DNA from 2 places in the Oerskovia sp. NPDC057915 genome. Region 2 is predicted to be linked to the other one. Evidence: predicted binding sites of a transcription regulator. Region 2 holds the regulator's gene; the other holds the start of a gene.
The links. Region 2 encodes Rex, which represses fermentation and respiration genes when NADH is low (regulators of the CRP and FNR family bind a similar motif). Its sites were predicted from a motif close to CTTGTGAANNNNTTCACAAG; they were not measured.
Positions count from the first base shown of each region.

Region 1: pflB (formate C-acetyltransferase) is a predicted target of Rex. The motif match lies at 2,784-2,803, and genes of this name have one in related genera.

Region 1 is NZ_JBHVOS010000020.1:36,385-44,772, reverse strand. It holds gene dxs (1-deoxy-D-xylulose-5-phosphate synthase) at 1-1,167, shown strand, start outside; gene ACFVQ3_RS14185 (glutamate--cysteine ligase) at 1,241-2,383, opposite strand; gene pflB (formate C-acetyltransferase) at 3,059-5,341, shown strand; gene pflA (pyruvate formate-lyase-activating protein) at 5,363-6,373, shown strand; gene ACFVQ3_RS14170 (alpha/beta hydrolase) at 6,437-7,417, opposite strand; gene ACFVQ3_RS14165 (RidA family protein) at 7,530-7,973, shown strand; gene ACFVQ3_RS14160 (PIG-L deacetylase family protein) at 8,025-8,388, shown strand, end outside.
Region 2 is NZ_JBHVOS010000011.1:57,524-65,911, forward strand. It holds gene ACFVQ3_RS09250 (potassium channel family protein) at 1-531, opposite strand, end outside; gene ACFVQ3_RS09255 (TrkH family potassium uptake protein) at 581-1,957, opposite strand; gene ACFVQ3_RS09260 (acetoin utilization protein AcuC) at 2,175-3,371, shown strand; gene ACFVQ3_RS09265 (30S ribosomal protein bS22) at 3,639-3,737, shown strand; gene ACFVQ3_RS09270 (HAD family phosphatase) at 3,956-4,765, opposite strand; gene ACFVQ3_RS09275 (glutaredoxin family protein) at 4,872-5,207, shown strand; gene ACFVQ3_RS09280 (redox-sensing transcriptional repressor Rex) at 5,303-6,004, shown strand; gene ACFVQ3_RS09285 (YceI family protein) at 6,220-6,771, opposite strand; gene ACFVQ3_RS09290 (MarR family winged helix-turn-helix transcriptional regulator) at 6,968-7,477, shown strand; gene ACFVQ3_RS09295 (histidine phosphatase family protein) at 7,583-8,272, shown strand; gene ACFVQ3_RS09300 (TlpA family protein disulfide reductase) at 8,325-8,388, shown strand, end outside.

The sequences.
Region 1 (8,388 bases), on a different contig from region 2:
TACATCGGCCCGGTCGACGGCCACGACATCGAGGCGCTCGAGCACGCGTTCGTCCGGGCCCGCTCGTACGGCGCGCCCGTGATCGTGCACGTCATCACCGAGAAGGGCCGCGGGTACACCCCGGCCGAGCAGGACGTCGCCGACCGCTTCCACGCGGTGGGCCAGATCCACCCCGAGACCGGGCTGCCCGTCGCGCCCTCGCGCTTCGGGTGGACCTCGGTCTTCGCCGACGAGATCGTCAGGATCGGGCGCCGCCGCCCCGACGTCGTCGCGATCACCGCGGCCATGTTGCACCCCGTGGGCCTCGCGCCGTTCGCCGAGGCGTTCCCCGAGCGCACGTTCGACGTCGGCATCGCCGAGCAGCACGCCGCGACCTCGGCCGCGGGCATGGCCTTCGCGGGACTGCACCCGGTCGTCGCGGTCTACGCGACCTTCCTCAACCGTGCGTTCGACCAGGTCCTCATGGACGTGGCGCTGCACAAGGCGGGCGTCACGTTCGTCCTGGACCGTGCCGGCATCACGGGCGAGGACGGCGCGAGCCACAACGGCATGTGGGACATGGCCATGCTGCGCATCGTGCCGGGCCTGCACCTGGCCGCGCCGCGCGACGAGCCGACGCTGCGCGACGCCCTGCGCCACGCGGTCGACATCGACGACGCGCCGTCGGTCGTGCGCTACCCCAAGGGGGCGGTCGTCGAGCCGATCCCCGCGATCGAGACCCTCGACGGCGTCGACGTCGTCGCGCGCCACGACGCCGTGCCGGCCAAGAAGTCCGCCGGGTCGGGCGCCACGACCCGGAAGGTGCTCCTCGTGGGTGTCGGGTCCATGACCGGCACCGCGATGGCGGCCGGTGAGGCGCTCGCGGCGCACGGGGTCGACGTCACGGTCGTGTCGCCCACCTGGGTCCTGCCCATGCCCTCGGCGCTCGTGAAGCTCACGGGCGAGCACGATCTGGTGGTCACGATCGAGGACGGCCTGGCCGACGGCGGCGTGGGCTCGCTCCTGGGGCAGCGTGCGGTCGAGGCCGGGGTCACGGTGCCGGTCGTCCCCCTGGGGCTGCCGACGGTCTTCCTCGACCACATGTCGATCGACCAGGTCAAGGCCACGCACCGCCTCACGGCGCAGGACGTCACGCGCGACGCGCTCACGGCGCTCGCGCTGCTCTGACCCCCGCGAGGTCGGGGGAGGCACGAGGGGCGCGGACCGCACGGTCCGCGCCCCTCGTGCGTGGGCAGGGGCCTCAGGCCAGCGTCGCCTGCGCGGCGCGCTCGACCACGGCGCGCAGGTCGCCCGAGCCCGCGTACCACGTCCGCTGACGTCCGGCGCCGCCGCCGGTCGACCACAGCCTCCCGAGCAGGTCGGTCACGGCGTCGAGGTCGCCCGCGTCGACGAGCGCCTCGCGCACGTGCGTCACGAGCTGGCCCACGACGTCGTGCGCGGTCGCGGGCCTCCAGGTGAGCGGTGAGACGAGGTCGCCCGAGATCCCGGATCGACCGGCCCGCCAGGAGGCGGTGCGCAGGAGCTCGGGGTGGAGCATGGGCGCGGAGGTGCCGGCGTCGGCCTCGCGCGCCGCGGTCTCGACGAGCCCGCGGGCCAGGGCCGCGAGGAGGGTCGCGGTGTCGGCGTCGAGGCACACGTCCGCGACGCGGATCTCGACGGTCGGGTAGGACGCGGACAGCCGGGCGTCGAAGTAGATCATCGCGGTGTCCAGGATCGTGCCCGTGGCGACCAGGGCGTCGACCGTGGCGCGGTACGCCTCGGGCGTGCCGAACGACGGGGCGGGACCCGCCGTCGGCCACCGCGACCACACCTGGGACCGGAAGCTCGCGTACCCGCTGTCCTCGCCCTGCCAGTACGGCGAGTTGGCGCTCAGTGCGAGGAGCGGGGCGAGCCAGGGGCCGATGCGGTCGAGGACCGCGACGCCCTCGGTGTCCGAGGAGACCGAGACGTGCACGTGGCAGCCGCCCGTGAGCTGCTCACGCGCCGTGAGGCCGAACGCGGCGCGCGCCTCGAGGTAGCGCAGCTTCCCCACGGTCGTGGGGGAGACGGGCACGGGCGACGTGCCGAGCGCCACGATGCGCGCGTCGCGCTGCTCGGCGGCCTTGTTGGCCCGGATGCGCCCGTCGCGGATCTCCTGGGCGAGGTCGGACAGGTCCGCGCAGGGGTGCGTGCCGGTCTCGAGCTGCTCCTCCATGAGCTCGAGCTCGAGGTCGCCGCCGGGCGCGTCGTCGGGCCGGTCCGGGCGTGAGCCGCCCGACGCACCGAGCCCTCCCTCGGTGACCTCGGTGGTGCCGGACGACTCGATGACCTCGGTCGCGACGGCGGTGGGGATGCCGTCGGGACCGACGAGGAGGAACTCCTCCTCGACTCCCATGGTTCGCATCGAGGCAGTCTCACACGCCTGGTGCGCGCTTCGCACGCAGGGAGCGCGTCGGGCGGCCGCCGCACCCCGTTCTCGTGGCGCCCGACGGCGGAGCGCGGCGTTGGGCGCTCGGGGCGAGCGGTGAGGTGGTCGCCCCGTGCATAGAGGGGTCGAGGCGTGTCGGACAGCTCGCCTGGAGATGCCGCTCGTCGCGGCCCCGGACCCGGTCCCGGGCCGTGACGGGCGGCATCTGGCGTGCCCGGCGGGCTCGCCACCGCGCGGACCGCGCCGTAGGTGCACGGGTGCGCCGTCGCCCGTAGGGTGAGGCTTTTCGGTGGAACGGGGAGAGATGCGGATCGCCGGTCGTCCCGCAAGGGACCTTGGTCCCGAAGAAGGGGTCTAAAGACTCCCACGAAAAGGTCATGTGAAGACCGTCACAAGGTGGAATGAAGTCGCTTAGATGCATGTTGAAAGTCGTAGAAGGGTTGGAATTCCGCCATTCTCGAGACGTCGGACCGTGTTTCGGTACCGCGGCCTGTGAGCCAGGTGACAGCGTCTTTGCCACGCCGACACCCTCTGCGGGTCGTAGCCTGAAAGGGCGAAGGAGAACGGCAGGACGGCACGGATTTCCCGCGTCGACCAAGGTCTTTACCCCCGCCGCGCAGGCAGCGCGGCGTGGACGTCGAGGAGAGTGATATGACCAGCATTTCCGAGGCTCGCAGCACCACTGGCGGCCAGGACGACGCGACCGTCCCCGCATGGGCCGGCTTCACCGCAGGTCCCTGGCAGGACACGGTCGACGTGCGCGACTTCATCCAGCGCAACTACACCCCGTACGAGGGTGACGACTCCTTCCTCGCCGGACCCACGGAGCGCACGACCGGCATCTGGGCCAAGCTCTCCGAGATGTTCCCCGCCGAGCGCGAGAAGGGCATCTACGACGTCGACCCGCACACGCCCGCCGGCATCACGGCGCACGCGCCCGGTTACATCGACAAGGACTCCGAGGTCATCGTCGGCCTCCAGACCGACGCCCCGCTCAAGCGTGCGATCATGCCCAACGGCGGATGGCGCATGGTCGAGGGCGCGCTCGAGACCTACGGCTACCCGGTCGACCAGGAGCTCAAGAAGGTCTTCAGCGAGTACCGCAAGACCCACAACCAGGGCGTCTTCGACATCTACCCGCCCAACGTCCGCGCAGCACGCAGCTCGCACATCATCACGGGCCTGCCCGACGCCTACGGCCGCGGCCGCATCATCGGTGACTACCGTCGCGTCGCGCTCTACGGCGTCGACCAGCTCGTCGCCGCCAAGAAGCTCGACAAGCTGGACCTCGACACCCAGCCGTTCAGCGAGAAGATCGTGCGCGAGCGCGAGGAGCACGCGGAGCAGATCCGTGCGCTGGGCGAGCTCAAGCAGATGGCCGCCTCCTACGGCTACGACATCTCCGGCCCGGCCACCAACGCCCGCGAGGCCGTCCAGTGGCTCTACTTCGGCTATCTCGCCGCGGTCAAGGAGCAGAACGGCGCCGCGATGTCGCTGGGCCGCACCTCGACCTTCCTCGACGTGTACCTCGAGCGCGACCTCGCCGCCGGTGTCATCACCGAGGAGCAGGCTCAGGAGATCATCGACGACTTCGTGATCAAGCTGCGGATCGTGCGCTTCCTGCGCACCCCGGAGTACGACTCCCTGTTCTCGGGCGACCCGACGTGGGTCACCGAGACCATCGGCGGCATGGGCGACGACGGTCGTCCGCTCGTCACGAAGAACTCGTTCCGCTTCCTGCAGACGCTGTACAACCTGGGCCCGGCCCCCGAGCCCAACATGACGGTCTTCTGGAGCCCGCGCCTGCCGCAGGGGTTCAAGGACTTCTGCGCCAAGGTCTCGATCGACACCTCGGCCGTCCAGTACGAGTCGGACGAGCAGATCCGTCCGGCCTGGGGTGACGACGCCGCGATCGCGTGCTGCGTCTCGCCCATGGCGGTCGGCAAGCAGATGCAGTTCTTCGGTGCCCGCGTGAACCTCGCCAAGACCCTCCTGTACGCCATCAACGGCGGCAAGGACGAGGTCACGGGCAAGCAGGTCTCCCCGGTCGTCGCCCCCGTGCCCCAGGGCCAGCCCCTCGACTACGACGACGTCCGCGCCCGCTTCGACAAGACCATGGACTGGCTCGCCGAGACCTACGTCGAGGCGCTCAACTGCATCCACTGGTCGCACGACAAGTACGCCTACGAGCGTCTCGAGATGGCCCTCCACGACAAGGAGGTCCTGCGGACCATGGCCTGCGGCATCGCGGGTCTCGCGGTCGCCGCCGACTCCCTGTCGGCCATCAAGTACGCGACGGTCACGCCCGTGTTCGACGAGCGCGGCATCGTGGTCGACTACGTGACCGAGGGCGACTACCCGGCCTACGGCAACGACGACGACCGCGTCGACGCGATCGCGGTCGAGCTCGTCGAGTCGTTCATGACGAAGATCCGTTCGCACAAGATGTACCGCGACGCCCTGCCGACGCAGTCCGTCCTGACCATCACGTCGAACGTCGTCTACGGCAAGGCCACGGGCAACACGCCCGACGGTCGCCGCGCGGGCGAGCCCTTCTCGCCGGGTGCCAACCCGATGAACGGGCGCGACACGCACGGCATGCTCGCCTCGGCCCTGTCGGTCGCGAAGCTGCCGTACAACGAGGCGCAGGACGGCATCTCGCTGACCAACACGGTCGTCCCGAGCGGCCTGGGTCGCACGCGGGACGAGCAGGTCGCGAACCTCGCGGGTCTGCTCGACGCGTCGGTCGGTGGCGACGGCTACCACATGAACGTCAACGTGCTGGTGAAGGAGACTCTCGAGGACGCCATGGAGCACCCCGAGAACTACCCTCAGCTCACGATCCGTGTCTCCGGGTACGCCGTGAACTTCGTGCGGCTCACCCGCGAGCAGCAGCTCGACGTCCTCTCGCGGACCTTCCACGGCGCTCTCTGAGCGCAGAACGGCGGAACCATCATGACGACTCTCTCGACGCCCGCAGCAGGCCAGGTGCCCGCGCGTGCCGCCGCCCGCTACGGGGTCGACGGGGTCGCCTCGGCTCCGCTGCCGTGGCGGACCTCCGGTGACGGCCTGGGTCACGACAGCGACCTGGACGCACCGGAGGCCCCCCGCCGCCGGACGGGGGCCGGGGTCTCCGGCCTCTCGACGGCCGAGGACCTCGACAGGCACGACAAGCTCGCGATGATGCGCTCGGGCGAGCTCGGCTCCGTGCACTCCTGGGAGCTCGTGACCGCGGTGGACGGGCCGGGCACGCGCCTGACCGTCTTCCTCAACGGGTGCCCGCTGCGGTGCCTGTACTGCCACAACCCCGACACCCTGCAGATGAAGGACGGGGAGCCGGTCACGGCCGACGAGCTCCTGGCCCGCATCAAGCGGTACCTGCCGGTCTTCCGCGCCACCAAGGGCGGTCTGACCCTCTCGGGCGGTGAGGTGCTCATGCAGCCCGCGTTCGCCGCGCGCATCCTGCGGGGCGCCAAGGAGATGGGCGTGCACACCACGCTCGACACCTCGGGCTTCCTCGGGGCGAACCTGAGCGACGAGATGCTCGCGGACACCGACCTGGTGCTCCTCGACGTCAAGTCCGGCGACGCCGCGACGTACGAGAAGGTCACGGGCCGTGCCCTGGACCCGACCCTGAAGTTCGGTCGGCGCCTGGCCGAGTCGGGCCTGCCCGGCGGCGTCACGGCCGAGCGTCCCGTCGAGGTCTGGATCCGGTACGTGCTGGTCCCGGGCCTGACCGACCAGGCCGAGCACGTCGACGTCGTCGCGGACTACGCGGCCTCGCTCAACGAGATCCGGCCCGGCACGGTCACCCGGGTCGAGGTCCTGCCCTTCCACCAGATGGGCCGGGACAAGTGGGAGACGCTCGGGCGCGAGTACGAGCTCAACGACACCCCGGCGCCCGACGTCGAGCTGGTCGAGCGCGTGCGCGACCAGTTCCGGGCGAAGGGCCTCACGGTCTACTGACCTGCGGACCGGCTCCGAGCAGCGAGGTGCGGCCCCTGGATCCTGTGATCCGGGGGCCGCTCCTCATTCCCCGGTGAGCACGGAGGCCAGCCAGGGGCCCAGCACGGGCAGCACGGCGCCCGGCTGCATGGCCCGGGTGTGGTCGAGCCCGTCGAGCAGGCGCACGTCCCAGCCCACGGCGCGCAGCCCGTCGGCGTGCGCGGCGAGCGCGCCCCCGATGCTCACGTGCACCCCGCCCCACCTCTCCCCGTAGTCGATCTCGTCGGCCGACCCGGCGAACGCGAGGCGCGGGCAGGTCACCCCGGCCGACGCCGCTCGGTCGTCGAACCCCTCGAGCGCCTCGTACAGCGTCACGAACTGGCGCGTCTGGTCCTCGCCGAGCGTCATGTCGAACGCTTCCCAGTCGAAGTCCTCGGGGCCCGTCGCCGCGTCGCCCCCTGCACCGGGTGCGACGTCCGTCTCCCGCGCACGCTCCTCCTGCCCGACGGCGTCGCTCGCCTCGCGCTGCGCCGTCGGGCTGGCCGCGGGCGCGGTAGTCGCCGCGGGAGAGGCGGTCGTCAGGGCGTGCGTCGCGCGCGTGACCGCGAGCATGCCCGCGTACGGGCCGTCGAGGGGCGGGAAGCCGCCCATGGCCAAGGCCGTCAGACGGTCCGTGCGCAGCGCGAGCTGGAGGCCGCTCAGTGCGAGCCACGAGTACCCGTAGTACGCGAAGGTCGCTGCGCCCGTGGCGTCGGCGATCGCGAGCAGGTCTGCCGCGACGTTCTCCGGGGTCAACGAGCCCGGCGCCGGGTGAGCCATGCGGTGACCCTCGTAGTCGGCCGCGACCACGCGGAACGTGGGGGAGAGGGCGTCGACGAGGGTCCGGCCGAGCGCAGGATCGACCCCCCACGTCCGGAGCTCGTCGGCCTGCGCGCCCGTTGCCGGGACCGGGTCGACCGGGAGCAGGACGGCAGGCCCCGTCCCCGTGACCTCGACGGGGATCGTGCTCCCGTCATGAAGGAGTGCGGTGGTGCGGTGCGAGACCGGGGAGCCGTCCGACGTCATGAGAGCCACGCTATCGCGCACCCCCGCCCTCGGCGCGAGCCCGAAATGCCTGGATCCCTGCGCCCGGATGGCGGAGGATCGAAGGACACCCCATCGACCCCGAGGAGAACCCGTGCCTTCTTCCCCCGCCGCACCGTCGACCACCGAGCCGTCGTTCCCCGTCGCCCGGCTCGTGCGCAGCCCCCGCCTGTCCGACGTCGCCGAGTACGCCTACGCGACCGTCGTACCGTCCGGCGCCCGTCTCGTCTACGCCGCGGGCGCGTGCCCGCTCGACGCCGACGGTGCGACCGTGGGCGTCGGGGACGTGCGGGCCCAGGCCGTGCAGACCATGGAGAACCTGCGGGTCTCGCTCGAGGACGCGGACGCTACCTTCGCGGACCTCGTCAAGACGACCGTGTACGTCACCTCGACGTCCCAGGACGACCTCGTGGCCGCGTGGGAGGTCGTGCGCGACGCGCTCGCCCCGCACGACCCGCCGAGCACGCTGCTCGGCGTCGCCGCGCTCGGCTACGACGACCAGCTCGTCGAGGTCGAGGCGGTCGCGGCCATCCGCTGACCCCTTCATCCACCCCTCCACGCCAGAGCGCCCGGGGATACCGTGGAAGGCATGGACCTCCCACCTCAGGAACCCCTGACCCCGTTGACCGAGGACTGGACCCGGGCGCTCGCGGTCGTGGCCCACCCGGACGACATGGAGTTCGGCGCGGCCGCCGCCGTCGCGCGCTGGACCGGGCAGGGCAAGACCGTGGTCTACGCCATGGTCACGAGCGGCGAGGCCGGGATCGACGGCCTCGCGCCCGACGAGGCGCGCGGCGTGCGCGAGGCAGAACAGGTCGCGTCGGCCGCGATCGTGGGCGTGGACGAGGTCGAGTTCCTCGGCCTGCCCGACGGCGTGCTCGAGTACGGGCTGCCTCTGCGGTCTGCCATCGCGGCGGCGATCCGGCGTCACCGCCCCGAGGTCGTCATCACGG
Region 2 (8,388 bases):
GCGCTCGCGGACCTTCGTCTGCTCGATCGTGAACCCCTGCGTCTCCTTCGGGGGACGCATCTTGACGATCGTGAAACCGTCCTCGACCTCGATGTAGTCGAGCAGCTTGCCCGAGACCAGGTGCGCGACGCGGCTGCCCGCGTCGGCCTCGGGGAAGACCACGTGGTGCGCGCCGATGCGCTGCAGGATGCGGCCGTGCTCCGCGGAGATGGCCTTGGCCCAGATCTGCGGGGTCCCGAGGTCCACCAGGTTGCCCGTGATGAGCACGCTCGCCTCGAGCGAGGTTCCCACGCCGACCACGGCGACGGGGAAGTCGCGAGCGCCGAGCTGCTCGAGGGCCGTCGGGTTCGAGGCGTCGGCCTCGACGAGCGGGATCTGCCCCGACCACAGGGCGATGAGCTCGGGCGAGCGTTCGACCGCGAGCACGTCCTGGCCGAGCCGGTCGAGCGTCGCCGCGATCGCGGAGCCGAACCGGCCGAGGCCGATCACGAGCACGCCCGCGTTCTTCTCGGGGGCCTTCTTGTCGGGCACCTGGGGGCCTTTCGTCGGGAGGAGCTGGAGGAGTGCGGGGGACGGCCGGTCAGCCGATGATCGGGCGTTCCTCGGGGTAGCGGATGACGCGGCGCCGGTCGCGCAGCGCGAGCGCGGCGGCCAGGGTCATGGTCCCGGTGCGGCCGATGAACATCAGCACGACCAGCACGTACTTGCCGGCCGTCGGCAGGTCGGCGGTCACACCGGTGGACAGGCCCACGGTCGCGAACGCCGAGATGGTCTCGAAGAGGATCACGTCGAGGGTCCACCCCGTGATCTCCAGCAGCAGGAGGCTCGACACGAGCACTGTCGTGGCGCCGATGAACGACACGGCCACCGCGAGGCGCAGGGTCTCGCGCGGCACCCGGCGCCCGAACGCCTCGAGGTCGCGGTCGCCGCGGGCCTCCGAGACGATCGCGAGCAGCATGACGGCGAGCGTCGTGACCTTGATGCCGCCCGCGGTCGAGGCGCTGCCGCCACCGACGAACATGAGGGCGTCGGTGATGAGCCAGCTCGACTCGTGCATGCCGTTGATGTCGATCGTCGAGAACCCCGCGGACCGCGGCATGACGCCCGCGAACAGCGACGCGAGAATCTTCTCGTTGAGGCTGAGCGGCCCCAGGGTCTTCTCGTTGGTCCACTCGAACGCCGCGAACAGGACGACGGCCACGACGACCAGGATCGCGCTCGTCGAGAGCGTCAGCTTGGTGTGCAGGCTCCACTTCGAGGCGCGCCTGCGGTTGCGCATGAGGTTCAGGATCACGGGGAAGCCGAGCGAGCCGATGAACACCCCGACGATGATCGGCATGAGCAGCATCCAGTCGCCCACGTAGGGCGTCAGCCCCTCGGCCGTGGGGATGAAGCCCGCGTTGTTGAACGCCGAGATCCCGTAGAACAGCCCGTGCCACGCGGCCTCGCCGAACGACTCCTCGAGCACGACGAAGCGCGGCAGGAGCAGGAGCGCGATGAGCAGCTCGATGGTCGTCGAGGTGATGATGACGACACGGATCAGCGAGCCGACCTCGCCGAGCCGTGTCGTCTTGGTCTCCGAGGCGGTGAGCAGCTTCTGCGTGAGGCCGATCCGCCGCGAGACGGCCATGCCGAGGATCGACGCGAGGGTCATGACGCCCAGGCCGCCGATCTTGATGCCCACGAGGATCACGACCTGCCCGTACGTGGACCAGTAGGTCCCCGTCGGGACGACCACGAGGCCCGTGACGCACACGGCCGACGTCGCCGTGAACAGCGCGTCGACGAACGACGCCGACCTCCCGGACGTCGTGGCCCACGGCGCCATGAGGAGGAGCGTGAACAGCGAGATCACGGCCGCGAAGACCGTCACCGCGAGGCGGGCGGGGGAGTGCCTGGCGAGCCGGTCGATCAGCTCCCGACCGGCGAAGAAACGCCCGGAGACGCCCTGGGCCATCGGTCCTCCGTCTCCCTGTCCGTGCGTCCTCGTCCGGGTGGACGGGTGGCGCCGGGACCCCGAGCGGGGCCGTGCCGGTCGCCGTGCGTGCCGATGTGTCGCCCAACTCTGCCACAGGACCGCCCGTGCCCACCGGCTGAACTGCGGGGCGCCGTCGGGCCGTGCGGGGGATACCGTGTCTCCTGCCCGCCACCGACCACCGGACCGAGGAGCGCACGTGACCGAGCCAGACACCGTGCCGTTCGTCGCGCAGGTCGTGTGGAGCCCGGACCTGCTGGGCTACGACTTCGGGCACGGGCACCCCATGTCCCCGACCCGGCTCGACCTGACGATGCGCCTCGTACGCGCGCTGGGGCTGCTCGACGCGCCGGGGGTCGAGGTCGTCGGCACGTCGCCCGCGACCGACGAGGTCCTCGGCCTGGTCCACGACCCCGCCTACGTCGCCGCCGTCCATGCCGCCTCGGAGCACGGTGCCGAGAACCCCGCCCTGGGTCTGGGCACCGAGGACGACCCCGTCTTCGCGGGCATGCACGAGGCAGCGGCCCGCATCCTGTCCGGCTCGTACGAGGCCGCCGGCGCGGTGTGGTCGGGCCGTGCGCTGCACGCCGTCAACATCGCCGGGGGCATGCACCACGCCCAGCGCGGGGCGGCGTCGGGCTTCTGCATCTACAACGACGCCGCGGCCGCGGTCCGCCGTCTGCTCGACGACGGGGCCGAGCGCGTCGCGTACGTCGACCTCGACGCCCACCACGGCGACGGCGTCGAGCAGGCGTTCTGGGACGACCCGCGGGTCCTGACGGTCTCGGTGCACCAGAGCGGCGCGACGCTGTTCCCCGGCACGGGGCACGCCACCGACACGGGTGGTGCCGGGGCGGCGGGCACGGCGGTCAACGTGGCCCTGCCACGCCGTACCGACGGATCGCGCTGGCTCCGGGCCGTCGACGCCGTGGTGCCACCGGTGCTGCGGGCGTTCCGGCCCCAGGTGGTCGTCTCCCAGCACGGGTGCGACGCGCACGGCCACGACCCGCTGAGCGACCTCGACGTGAGCATCGACGCGCAGCGCGCGGCCGTGCACTGGATCCACGAGCTCGCGCACGAGCTCGCGTCCGGCCGGTGGGTCGCCCTGGGCGGGGGTGGGTACTCGGTCACGTCGGTCGTGCCGTACGCGTGGTCGAACGTCGTGGCCGAGGTCGTGCACGCGCCCGTGGCGCCCACGACGCCCGTCCCGGGGGCGTGGCGCGACCACATCAGCGTGGCCGCTCACCGCGAGACGCCCGCGCTCATGGGGGACGGGGACGTCGACTTCTCGCCGTGGGGCAAGGGCTACGACCCGGAGGACGAGGTGGACCGCGCCGTGGTCGCGACCCGCAAGGCCGTCTTCCCGCTGCTGGGGCTCGACGCGCACTTCGACTGACCTGTGGGGTGGCCGGGTGGCCGGGTGCACGTGTGCCCGGTGGCCGGGTGGCCGGTGCGGGACGGGGCGCGGACGGGTCTGCGGCTCGCCGGAGGCCCGGCTCCGAGCGGCCCGACGACGTCACCCGGCGTCGATTTCGGGCCACCCGCCGGGAGCAGGTAGTCTAGGAGACGGACTTTTTCTCGTGTTGGTCGGTTCCCGATCAGCCGTGGACCACCATGATCGGGGCGATCCCGATCGCACACCGATCCAGCATTGTGAGGACCCATGGGCTCCGTCATCAAGAAGCGCCGCAAGCGTATGGCCAAGAAGAAGCACCGCAAGCTGCTTCGCAAGACGCGCCACCAGCGTCGCAACAAGAAGTAGCGGCGCCGCGCGGTCACGCGCACGCTGTCGCGAGAGCCCGGTAGCCGCAAGGGTGCCGGGCTCTTCGCATGCCCGGACGGCCCTGGCGGGTGGCCGGCTCGCCGAGTGTGCACTTCGGGCTGTCGCAGGCGTTCCAGGACGACCCGAACTGCACACTCGGCGAGCAGGCTCGCGACACTCGGCGAGCAGGCTCGCGCGCAGCGCGGCCCGAGGGCCCCTCAGAGTCCTGCGCGGCCCTTGATCGAGCGGCGGATCGAGCGCAGCACGAGCCCCAGGACCCATGCGGCCCCGGCCCAGCTGGCGGTCTTCAGTCCCCGGCCCGCGACGCGGCGTCGGCGCCCGCGGAACTCGCGGATGGGCCAGCCCACGTCCTTGGCGTGCCGACGCAGGCGTGCGTCGGGGTTGATGGCGCACGGGTGGCCGACGGCCTGCATCATGGTCACGTCGTTGAGCGAGTCGCCGTACGCGTAGGACGCCGACAGGTCGATCCCGTGCCGTTCCGCGAGCTCGCGCACGCCCGCGGCCTTGGCCCGCCCGTGCATCATGTCGCCCACGAGCCGCCCCGTGTAGAGGCCCTCCTCGTGCTCGGCGACCGTGCCGAGCGCCCCCGTCGCCCCGAGACGACGCGCGATGAGCTGCCCGATCTCGAGCGGCGTCGCGGAGACGAGCCACACCTGGTGACCGGCCGCGATGTGCTCGTCGAGGAGCTTCTGGGTGCCGGGGTAGATGCGCAGCGCGAGGACCTGGTCGTAGACCTCCTCGCCGATCGCGACGACCTCCGCGACCGAACGCCCCGCGACGAGGTCGAGGGCCCGGGTGCGGACCTGGTCGATCTGGCGCTTGTTCTCCCCGAGCAGGAGGTAGCGCGCCTGGTGGAACGCGAAGGTCACGAGGTCCGGGGTCGAGAAGAAGCCGCGCTGGTACAGCGCCCGGGCCAGGTGGAACGAGCTGGCGCCGCGGATGATGGTGTTGTCGACGTCGAAGAAGGCTGCCGTGGGATGGGTGGACCCAGGAGCAGACGTCGGCATGCCGTCCACTCTATCGGCGCGCGCAGACCCTTGCCGACGACGCCCGCCGGGCACGGTCGCCGGACGGGCGGCAGGAGCGGGTGTCCGAGATGCGTAGGCTGGGGTCGTGAGCCCCGCAGATCCCGCCGCAGGACAGGTTCCTGAGACCGCCGCCGGACGTGACGCAGACCAGGCCACGAGCGCGCCCGCGCGCGTCGTGCTCTACGGCCGCGTCGGGTGCCACCTGTGCGAGGACGCCCGCGAGGTGGTCGGGGCGGTGTGCGCCGACCAGGGCGTGGCCTGGACCGAGGTCGACGTGGACTCCGACCCGTCCGGCGCCCTCGCGGCGCAGTACGGTGACTACGTCCCCGTCGTGACGGTGGACGGCGTCCAGCAGGGGTTCTGGCAGGTCGACGGAGCGAGGCTCGCCAGAGCGCTCTCGCGGCGACGCGCCACCGGCTGACGTTCCGTCCCCGGGGGCCGAGCCTGGGATGATCCGAGACAGCAGGACAGCGAGAGCGTCAGCGACGACGACACGACGAAGCATGGGTGGTTCGGGTGGCAGAGACCCTGGGTGATACCGGAATTCCGGGCGCGACGGTGGCGCGGCTTCCCGCGTACCTGCGCGCCCTGCGCGATCTCGAGGGGCGTGGCGTCGAGACGACGTCGTCGACCGAGCTCGCGGAGCTCGCGGGCGTCGGGTCCGCGCAGCTGCGCAAGGACCTGTCCTTCCTGGGGTCCTACGGCACGCGTGGCGTGGGCTACGTCGTCGACTCGCTCGCGACGTACATCACGTCGGCGCTGGGGGTCGAGGACGAGCACAGGATCGCGATCGTCGGCATCGGTTCCCTGGGGCACGCCCTGGCGAACTACTCGGGCTACGGCACGCGCGGGTTCGAGGTCGCGGCCCTGCTCGACGCCTCGCCCGACGTGGTCGGCACCGAGGCCGCGGGGCTCGTGATCGAGCACGTCGACGCGCTCGAGGAGGTCTTCGCCCGCGAGAACGTGACGATCGTGGTCCTCGCGACCCCGGCACACGTGGCCCAGGACGTCGCGGAGCGGGTCGTCGAGGCGGGGGTCCGGGAGATCCTGAACTTCGCGCCGCGCGCGCTCCAGCTCCCGGAGGACGTGATCGTGCGGTCGGTCGACGTGGGCAGCGAGCTGCAGATCCTGGCGTTCCACGCGCAGGCGCGGGCGCTCGCGAACCGCGGCAGGGGCGAGGAGGACCGGGGGGCCGGGACGCAGAGCGCGGGCGCCTAGCCTCGCAGGCTGCGGCCGGACCGGACGCGGCGTGCGACGCCGTCGGGCCTCGGGTCGCCGTGCCCCAGCGCCCGCCGGCTGCCCGCCGACTGCCCGCCGGCTGCCCGCCGGCTGCCCGCCGGCTCGTGACAGCACAGGAGCCGGCGACCCGTGACGGGTCGCCGGCTCCTGGCGTACCGGGCCGCGGACGCGGTGGCCGGTCAGGGGCGAGAGGCTCAGGCCTGCTTGATCGCCGAGAGGTCGAGCGCGATCTTGATCTTGTCGCCGACGAGCACGCCGCCGGCCTCGAGGGCCACGTTCCAGGTCAGGCCGAACTCCTTGCGGGAGATCTCGGTCTCGGCCTCGAACCCGGCGCGCGAGTTGCCGTACGCGTCGACGGCGGTGCCCGTGAACTCGGTCTCGAGCTTGACCGGCTTGGTCACGCCGTTGATGGTCAGGTCGCCCGCGATGACGAAGTCGTCGTCGTCGGCCTCGACCGCGGTCGAGACGAAGTTCCAGGTGGGGTTCTTCTCGGCGTCCCAGAAGTCGGCCGACTGGAGGTGGCCGTCGCGACCTGCGTCGCCGGTGTTGACGGACTTGGCGTCGATCGCCGCGACGACGTTGGACGACTCGACGTCGTCACCGACGGTGAGCGTGCCCTCGGCGATCGCGAGCGAGCCGCGGACCTTGGAGATGCCTGCGTGGCGGACCGTGAAGGTCGCCTGCGAGTGCGAGGGGTCGATCGCGTAGGTGCCTGCGGTCAGTCCGGCGGGAAGGGTCGTGGCCATGGGTGCTCTCCTGTGGAAGTCGTGGTGCGTGTGCGTCAGGCGCGCCGTCCGACGTGCCATTAGTTGAAGATTCAACTTCATACGAACGCATCAACGCAAGCCCCCGCCCCTCTATTCCCTGGTGGGCGGACCAGTTCTCGGATGGGAGACTGGGACGGTTGTTCGGACGGTGGGGGCGTGGCGGATGAAGGCGGAGATGACGGTTCAGCAGGACAGGCGCGCGGTCGCGCCGCAGGACGCGCCCTGGCTCGACGCGGGGCAGCAGCACTCGTGGCGCCAGTACCTCGACGGCACGGCCCGGTTCGTCGAGGCCCTGAGCAGGGACCACGAGGAGCACTCGGCCCTCACGCTCGGCGAGTACGAGCTGCTCGTGCGGCTCTCCGAGGCCCGCGACCACACCATGCGCATGTCCGCCCTGGCCGACGGCCTCGCCCGGTCCCGGTCCCGCGTCACGCACACCGTGCACCGCATGGAGCAGCGAGGGCTGGTCCGGCGCTCCGCGAGCGAGACCGACCGACGGGGGGTGAACTGCGTCATGACCGACGCAGGCTACGCCGAGCTCGTCGCCTCCGCGCCGGGGCACGTCCGGGCGGTACGCCGCTTCATGGTCGACGTCCTGACCCCCGAGCAGTTCCGCAGCCTCGGCGAGGCCATGGCCGCGATCGCCGCGGCCTGCCAGGACGCGGACGCGCGCGAGGACCGGTAGCGCGCGAGGACCGGTGGTCGCAGACGTCCCGACGCAGGGCGCCTGTGTCGGGGAGCACGCCGTCTGCGTGCACCGTGCGGGCAGAACTTTGGGACACTGGTCCCCATGGTCGCAACCACGGTCCACCTCATGCGTCACGGTGAAGTCTTCAACCCGGACGGCATCCTCTACGGTCGAATCCCCGGCTACCACCTCTCGGAGCTCGGGCACACGATGGCGCGTCGCGTCGCGGGGCACCTGTCGGGCAAGCCCGCCGAGGGTGCACCCGCGCTGCCCGACGACGTCGCTCCCGAGCCCTTCGACGTCGCCCTGGTCATCGCCTCCCCGCTCCAGCGGGCGCAGGAGACCGCGACCCCCGTCGCGGAGGCCTTCGGGCTGACCCTCGGGACGGACGAGCGTCTCATCGAGGCGGGCAACCACTTCGAGGGGATGAAGTTCGGCGTGGGCGACGGCTCGCTGCGCCACCCGGGCCACTGGCCGTACCTGTGGAACCCGATGCGTCCGTCGTGGGGCGAGCCGTACAAGCAGCAGGTCGCGCGCATGCACGCCGCGATCCACGACGCCCGCGCACAGGCCGAGGGGCGCGAGGTCGTGCTCGTGAGCCACCAGCTCCCCATCTGGATCTCCCGCCTGGCCTTCGAGGGCAAGCGTCTGTGGCACGACCCCCGCAACCGCCAGTGCTCGCTCGCGTCGCTCACGTCGCTGCGCTTCGACGGCGACCGTCTCGTGGGCATCCACTACACCGAGCCGGTCGCGGACCTGCTGCCCGGGGCCGCGAAGGTCTCGGGCGCGTGAGGCACCAGCCGCTTCTCAGGTTGTGCCCAGGCAGGTGGGAGACAGTGCTGCCATGATCCGCCCTTCCCGTGCCCGGCAGGGTCGCGCCCGCGCGACCTCCGGGATCGTCGCCCTCG